Leptothrix cholodnii SP-6: one gene and its partner. The protein of the gene in region 1 interacts with the protein of each later gene in a pairwise test. Links are inferred from orthologs where the notes say so. Each region holds a gene or a part of one and is shown on either strand. Other genes may lie near its edges.

Region 1 (4,120 bases):
TGCGGAAAACTTACGCGATGATCTTGGCCACGACGCCGGCGCCGACGGTACGGCCGCCTTCGCGGATGGCGAAACGCAGGCCTTCTTCCATGGCGATCGGGGCGATCAGCTTGACCGTGATCGACACGTTGTCACCGGGCATGACCATTTCCTTGTCCTTGGGCAGCTCGATGGCGCCGGTGACGTCGGTGGTGCGGAAGTAGAACTGCGGGCGGTAGTTGTTGAAGAACGGCGTGTGGCGGCCGCCTTCTTCCTTGCTCAGCACGTAGATCTCGCCCGTGAAGTGGGTGTGCGGCTTGACGCTGCCCGGCTTGCACAGCACTTGGCCGCGCTGCACGTCTTCGCGCTTGGTGCCGCGCAGCAGGATGCCGACGTTGTCGCCCGCCTGACCTTGGTCGAGCAGCTTGCGGAACATCTCGACGCCGGTGCAGGTGGTGTTCTGCGTGGCGCTGATGCCGACGATCTCGATGGCTTCGCCGACCTTGATGATGCCGCGCTCGATACGGCCGGTCACCACGGTGCCGCGACCCGAGATCGAGAACACGTCTTCGACCGGCATCAGGAAGGCGCCGTCGACCGCGCGCTCGGGCGTGGGGATGTAGCTGTCGAGCGCATCGGCCAGCTTCATGATGGCCTGCTCGCCCAGCGGGCCCTTGTCGCCTTCGAGGGCGAGCTTGGCGCTGCCGTGCACGATCGGGGTGTCGTCACCCGGGAACTCGTACTTGTCGAGCAGCTCGCGCACTTCCATTTCGACCAGCTCGAGCAGCTCGGCGTCGTCGACCATGTCGCACTTGTTCAGGAACACGATGATGTACGGCACACCGACCTGACGCGCCAGCAGGATGTGCTCGCGGGTCTGGGGCATCGGGCCGTCGGCGGCCGAGCACACCAGGATCGCGCCGTCCATCTGGGCGGCGCCGGTGATCATGTTCTTGACGTAGTCGGCGTGACCCGGGCAGTCGACGTGTGCGTAATGGCGGTTGGCCGTTTCGTACTCGACGTGCGCGGTGTTGATGGTGATGCCGCGTGCCTTCTCTTCGGGCGCTGCGTCGATCTGGTCGTACGCCTTGGCCGAGCCGCCGAACTTGGCTGCCAGCACGGTCGTGATCGCCGCCGTCAGCGTCGTCTTGCCGTGGTCCACGTGACCGATCGTGCCGACGTTGACGTGCGGCTTGGTCCGCTCAAACTTTTCCTTAGCCATGTTCCAAACTCCTGAATGCGATCAACTCAACGATCAAGCGAGAAGAAAAATGGTTGGTGCCCATGGCGCGGATCGAACGCGCGACCTCTCCCTTACCAAGGGAGTGCTCTACCACTGAGCCACATGGGCATCGACACAGGTTTGCAGACCTTGCACACAAACCTGTGTCGACTCACGACACCAAACCAGAACTGGAGCGGGAGGCGGGAATCGAACCCGCGCTATCAGCTTGGAAGGCTGAAGTTCTACCATTGAACTACTCCCGCCTGAACAAGCTGCCCGGCCGCCCAAAACAGGGCCAAACAAAAATTCAACCTGCAGCCATCGCGCAATTTCTCGCGCCTCACATCAAAACAGCCGTCGCCATCTTTCTGCTTCTTCATTTCGCTTGGTGGAGGAGGCTGGATTCGAACCAGCGTAGGCGTAAGCCAACAGATTTACAGTCTGCCCCCTTTAGCCACTCGGGCACCCCTCCGAAGCGAGCCAGCGACTTTACCATGGCATTTTGCGAGTTGCAAGCGCTTATCTACAAATGCCAATCAATCGCGCCTCGTCCCATCGACGCCAGCCAGCCAGCCGCACGGCTGAAGGGGGCGCTGCCGATGAACGGCACCGGTGGGCGGCGTGCCGACAACGGCGATGGATGGTTCGAGCACAAACACAGATGCGCCGGGCCGCTGGCGTTGATCAGCGCGCGCTTGGCTTGAGCATGGGCACCCCACAACATGAAAACCTTGGGCGACGGATCGGCGGCAACCTGCGCGATGACGGCGTCGGTGAAGTCCCGCCAGCCCAGACGGGCGTGGCTGCCGGCACGGTCCTGGTCGACGCTCAGACTGCTGTTGAGCAACAGCACGCCCTGCCCGACCCAGCGGGACAGGCTGCCGTGACCCGGCCGCGCGATGCCGACGTCGGTCATCAGTTCCTGGTGGATGTTGCGCAGGCTGGGCGGGATCCGGACCCCCTCGGGGACCGAAAACGCCAGCCCTTCGGCCTCGCCGGCGCCGTGGTACGGATCCTGCCCGAGGATCACGACCCGGACATTGGCAGGCTCGAGCGCCCTCAGCGCACGCAACGGCTGGCGAGGAAAAACCGGCGTGCCGGCAGCCACACGCCGGTCGACCTCGACGCACAGCGAGCGACCGGCCTCGCTGGCGAGGAATCGATCGCACAGCCCGCGCCAACGAGGCGCAACCTGGCGAAACGCGTCGGCCAACGGCGCCTGCAACCGGTTGTCGGGCACGCAGACCGGCGGTAACAGCAATGCCGACATCACCGGCTCAGGCAAACAGCGCGGCCAGCGCCACGCCCGGATCCGACGCGCGCATGAAGGCCTCGCCGACCAGGAAGGCATGCACCTGGGCCGCGCGCATGCGCTGCACGTCGTCACGCCCCAGGATGCCCGATTCGGTGACCAGCAGGCGATCCGACGGCACCTCTCCGAGCATGCCCAGCGTCGTGTCGAGCGTGACCTCGAAGGTGCGCAGATTGCGGTTGTTGATACCCAGCAGTGGCGTCTTCAGGCGCAGCGCACGTTGCAGTTCGTCACGATCGTGCACCTCGACCAGCACGCTCATGCGGTGCGCCAGCGCCACCGCCTCCAGATCGGCCATCTGCGCGTCGTCGAGGCAGGCCGCGATCAGCAGGATGGCGTCGGCGCCCATCGCGCGGGCCTCGTGCACCTGGTACTCGTCGACCATGAAATCCTTGCGCAGCACCGGTAGCGCGCAGGCCGCGCGGGCCTGACGCAGGTAGTCGGCGCAGCCCTGGAAATAGAGCGCGTCGGTCAGCACGCTCAGGCAGGCGGCGCCGTGGCGCTCGTAGCTCGCGGCGATCTCGGCCGGGCGGAAATCCTCGCGCAGCACGCCCTTGCTCGGGCTGGCCTTCTTGACCTCGGCGATCACCGCCGCCTGGCCCGCCGCAATCTTGGCGCGCATGGCCGCCTCGAAGCCGCGCACGTCGGTGCGGGCTTCGGCTTCGTCGCGCAACGAGACCAGGCCACGATGCGCACGCGCCGCGGCGATTTCCTCGTGTTTGGTCGCGACGATCTTGTTCAGGATGTCACTCATCGCCGCCCCCTCAGACCGCGGTCTTGAACGACTGCGTGACCGCCACGTACTGGCTCAGCTTGGCCAGCGCCTGGCCCGAAGCCACCGCCTCGCGCGCGGCACGCACGCCGTCGGTGATCGACGTCACCACGTCGGCCGCGTACAGCGCGGCGCCGGCGTTGAGCAGCACGATGTCGCGCACGGGGCCGTCCTCGTTGGCCAGCGCGCGCTGGATGCACGTCACCGACTCCTCCTTGTTCGCCACCTTGAGCACCCGCGTGTCGTAGACCGGCAGGCCGAAGTCGGCCGGGTGCACGACGTATTCGCTGATCTGGCCGGCCTTGAGCTCGCCGATCATCGTCTCGCCCGACAGCGAGATCTCGTCCATGCCGTTCATGCCGTGCACGATCAGCACGTGGCTCGAACCCAGGCGCTGCAGCACGCGCACCTGGATGCCGACCAGGTCGGGGTGGAACACGCCCATCACCTGGTTCGGCGCCAGCGCCGGGTTGGTGAGCGGCCCGAGGATGTTGAAGATCGTGCGCACGCCCAGCTCCTTGCGCACCGGCGCGGCGTGTTTCATCGACGCGTGGTGATTCGGCGCGAACATGAAGCCGATGCCGCAGCGTTCGAGCGAGATCGCCACCTGCTCGGGCGTCAGGTTGATGTGCGCGCCCAGCGCCTCCAGCACGTCGGCGCTGCCCGAGCTCGACGACACGCTGCGCCCGCCGTGCTTGGCCACGCGCGCGCCCGCTGCAGCGGCCACGAACATCGACGCGGTCGAGATGTTGAAGGTGTGCACGCCGTCGCCGCCGGTGCCGCACAGGTCGACCAGGTTCGTCTTGTCGGGCACCGCCACCGGCGTGGCGAA
Region 2 (3,964 bases), 1.2 Mb from region 1 along the record:
AAGGCGGTGGCCGGGTTGCCTGCGTCGAGCTCGTAGCTGCGCAGCAGCAGGCGCTCGGCCGCGTTCAGGTCGCCGGCGCGGGCTTCGCAGACGCCTTGTGCCAGCAGGCTCTTGGTCTGTTCGCGGTATTGGGGGATCGCCAGTGCCTGCTCGAAATAGCGGCGCGCATCGGGGTAGCGCTGCTGCCGGCACAGGAACCAGGCGTAGTTGTGCAGCGCGTCGGCATCGCCGCCGTTGAGCGACAGCGCGCGCCGGAAGCTCTCTTCGGCCAGCGCGTTCTCGGACATGCTGGCGTAGATCAGGCCACGCAGGTTGAAGGCCGAGGCGCTGTTCGGGTCGGCCACCAGGGCGCGCTTGACTTCGTCGAGCGCCGTGCCGGCCTGGCCCTGGGCGAAATAGGCCGAAGCCAGCTCGAGGCGGATGCGCGAGCGCTTGGCCGCATCGGTTTCATCGGACGCCGTGACCAGATCCGGCCGCGTCGCCGCATTGCTGCTGCTGTTGACCGCGACAGGCTGGGAGGGCGCCGGGATGCGCGTGTCGCCCACCGTGGTCGACACCACCTCGGTGGTCGTGGTGCACGCCAGCAGCGTCGACGCCAGCAGCAGCGCAGCGCCGAGCCGGACACCGATCCGGGTCAGGTGCGCGCCGGTCACGGGCCGGCGCTCGGATGAAGCAGGTTCACGCATGCGGGTTCACCGGAAATGGGAGGAGCAGGCCACCGAGGGCACCGACAGCGCCAGCACGCATCAAGCGGCGTCGGGCTGGGCGGCCGAGCGGATCACGCGGATCGGCGAGCGCGTCATGCGCTCCTGGACGCGGGTGCGGTCCTGCACCTCGCCGGCGAGCTGGCCACAGGCGGCGTCGATGTCGTCGCCGCGGGTCTTGCGCACGGTGGTCACCAGGCCACCGTCGATCAGCACCTGGGCGAAGGCCTGCACGCGCTCGTTGCCCGAGCGCTTGAGGCCCGACTCGGGGAAGGGGTTGAACGGGATCAGGTTGAACTTGCACGGCAGGCGCCCGACCGGCCCCTTGTCGCCGACCAGCTTGAGCAACGCACGCGCCTGCTCGTCGCTGTCGTTGACGCCGTCGAGCATGCAGTATTCGAAGGTGATGAAGTCGCGCGGCGCCGAAGCCAGATACGCCTGGCAGGCGCCCAGCAGTTCGGCCAGCGGGTACTTGCGGTTGAGCGGCACCAGCACGTCGCGCAGCGCGTCGTCGCACGCATGCAGCGACACCGCCAGCGCCACCGGCAAATCGGCGGCCAGGCGATCGATCATCGGCACCACGCCGGAGGTCGAGACCGTCACGCGGCGCCGCGACAGGCCGTAGCCGTGGTCGTCGAGCATCACGCGCAGGGCCGGCAGCACGGCGGCGTAGTTCTGCAGCGGCTCGCCCATGCCCATCATCACGACGTTGCTGATGATGCGCTCGCTGGCCGGGCCGGTGGCCGCACGCGCGCCCACCGAAACACCCTCGGCGCGCTCGCGGCGCAGGCTGTGCTCGGCATACCAGAGCTGCGCCAGGATCTCGGCGGTGCTCAGGTTGCGTGAAAAGCCCTGGTGTCCGGTCGAGCAGAAACGGCAGCCCACCGCACAGCCCGCCTGCGACGAGATGCACAGCGTGGCGCGGTCGTCCTCGGGGATGTAGACGGTCTCGACGGCGTTGCCGTCACCCACGTCGAACAGCCACTTGATCGTGCCGTCGGACGAGCGGTGTTCGGACAGCACCCGCAGGGGCGCGATGCACGCCACGTCGGCGAGCTTGCTGCGCAGCGACTTGGCCAGATCGCTCATCTGGCCGAAATCGGCCGCGCCGCGCTGGTGGATCCAGCGGAACAGCTGGACCGCACGGAAACGCTTCTCGCCCAGCTGCTCGCAGTAGGCGGCCAGCGCGTCGAGGTCGAAATCGAGCAGGTTGACCGCGGTCATGGCGTGCCAGGAAGTAGAAGCCGGCTGCAAGGCCCGCCTCGAACCGATCGCGGCTCGAGGCAGCTTGCAGCCAGGGGTTCCTCAGCGGCTGTAGACAGCCATGCCGGGGAAGAAGAACGCGATCTCGACCGCAGCGGTCTCGGGCGCGTCGGAGCCGTGCACGGCGTTGGCGTCGATCGAGTCGGCGAAGTCGGCGCGGATGGTGCCCTTCTCGGCCTTCTTCGGATCGGTGGCGCCCATCAGGTCGCGGTTCTTCAGGATCGCGCCTTCGCCTTCGAGCACCTGGATCATGACCGGGCCGGAGATCATGAAGTTGACCAGGTCGTTGAAGAACGGGCGGGCCTTGTGCACGGCATAGAACTGCTCGGCTTCGGCGCGCGACAGCTGTGCCAGGCGGGCGGCAGCGATCTTCAGGCCGGCGCCTTCAAAGCGGGCGAGGATCTGGCCGATGACGTTCTTGGCGACGGCGTCGGGCTTGATGATCGAGAGGGTGCGTTCGATGGCCATGTTTTTCTCCTGAATTCGGGGATGGGGGCAAAGCCCGATATTTTAGCCTGCGAGGCCACCCGGTGCCCGGTGGGGGCCACCGGTGCAGCCAGGCCCTGCCGCATGCAGGCCCGGCAGGTCAGCGGCGGCGACCGCCACGGCCGCGGTTCGGACCGCCCGGCTTGTTGAAATAGGCATCGGAGCCGATGTAGCCGACCGAGGTCTGCAAGGGATCGGGTTCGCGCGGGCCGCCCTTGCGGTTGTCGCCACCGCGGCCACCCGGCACGTCGTCGCTCGGCCTGCCGAAACCGGCGCTGATGCGCTTGGAACCGGTGGCAAAACGGCGATCGAAGGTCTGCTCGAGCGGGTTCGGGATGTGCAGCGGATCGTCGCCGAAATCGCCGTCTTCGCGCTCGCGCGGCGGCTCACGACTGACGTTGCCGTCGCGCGCCGGGCGCTCGTCGCGCCACTCGGCGCCCCCGCTGCGCGGCGCGCCGGGCCGGCCGTCCGGACCGCGGCGCTCGAAGCCCTGTCCACCCTGCCCGCCCTTGCCCACCGGCTTGTTGCCGCGCTGCTGATTGCCACGTCCACCCGGCGCGTTCTGGCCGCCCTGGGACATCTGCGGACCCTGGCCCTGGCCTTGGCCGCCACCCTTGCCCTTGCCGGCGCCGCGGCCGGGCTGCTGGCCGTCACGCGGGCCACGCTCTGCACGGTCGGCACGCGGGCCCCGTTCTTCGCGCTCGCCACGCTCGGCACGCGGGCCGTTGGCGATCTGGCGGATCTGGCGCACGTCGTTGTCGTCGAGTTCGACCCAGACGCCGCGCTTGAGGCCACGCGGCAGCACCACGGTGGCGTAGCGGATGCGGATCAGGCGGCTGACCGTCAGGCCGACCGCATCGAACAGCCGGCGCACCTCGCGGTTGCGGCCTTCGGTGATCACCACGCGATACCAGTGGTTGATGCCTTCGCCGCCGCCGTCATCGATCGACTTGAACATGGCCCGCTGGCCCTCGATCTCGACACCTTCGAGCAGGCGCGCACGCGCGGCCTCGTCGAGCGAACCCAGCACGCGCACCGCGTACTCGCGCTCGACGCCGAAACGCGGGTGCATCAGCTGGTTGGCCAGTTCGCCCGAGTTGGTGAACAGCAGCAGGCCTTCGGTGTTGATGTCCAGACGCCCCACCGACAGCCACTTGCCGACCGGCAGGCGCGGCAGCCGGCGGAACACGGTCGGCCGGCCTTCGGGGTCGTGGTGCGTGACCACCTCGCCGACCGGCTTGTGATAGGCCAGCACACGTGCCGGCGGCGGCGCGATGCGCACCTTGATCGGCCGGCCGGCAATCTTGATCTGGTCGCCCTGGGCGATGCGCATGCCGATGTGCGCCACCTCGCCGTTGACCGACACCTGACCCTCCTGGATCAGCTGTTCCATGTCGCGGCGCGAGCCGACACCCGCCTGCGCCAGCACCTTGTGCAGCTTGGGCGCCTCGGGCTCGGGACGCAGCACGCGCTTGCCCGGATCGGCGGAAACCTCTTCCTCTTCGGCGTCC

The links. The genes of interacting proteins can lie anywhere in the genome.
Region 2: the proteins of LCHO_RS19305 (region 1) and ndk interact in binary tests that used the Escherichia coli proteins (3 or more experiments, as listed by UniProt). The link is inferred for Leptothrix cholodnii SP-6 from one-to-one orthologs.

Annotation. Positions count from the first base shown.
Region 1 is NC_010524.1:4,346,744-4,350,863, forward strand. What follows is about bases 602-3,500. They hold LCHO_RS19305 (uracil-DNA glycosylase), read right to left. Parts: upstream 2,475-3,500; coding sequence 1,728-2,474; downstream 602-1,727. Other genes in these bases: tuf (elongation factor Tu), read right to left, coding at 602-1,201; trpC (indole-3-glycerol phosphate synthase TrpC), read right to left, coding at 2,482-3,270; trpD (anthranilate phosphoribosyltransferase), read right to left, coding at 3,281-3,500. In the rest of the region: more of tuf, read right to left, coding at 11-601; more of trpD, read right to left, coding at 3,501-4,120. UniProt on the Escherichia coli protein: Excises uracil residues from the DNA which can arise as a result of misincorporation of dUMP residues by DNA polymerase or due to deamination of cytosine.
Region 2 is NC_010524.1:3,159,575-3,163,538, forward strand. The notes cover bases 723-3,465. They hold ndk (nucleoside-diphosphate kinase), read right to left. Parts: upstream 2,436-3,465; coding sequence 2,010-2,435; downstream 723-2,009. Other genes in these bases: rlmN (dual-specificity RNA methyltransferase RlmN), read right to left, coding at 747-1,928; rluB (23S rRNA pseudouridine(2605) synthase RluB), read right to left, coding at 2,554-3,465. In the rest of the region: type IV pilus biogenesis/stability protein PilW, read right to left, coding at 1-686; more of rluB, read right to left, coding at 3,466-3,964. UniProt on the Escherichia coli protein: Major role in the synthesis of nucleoside triphosphates other than ATP. The ATP gamma phosphate is transferred to the NDP beta phosphate via a ping-pong mechanism, using a phosphorylated active-site intermediate.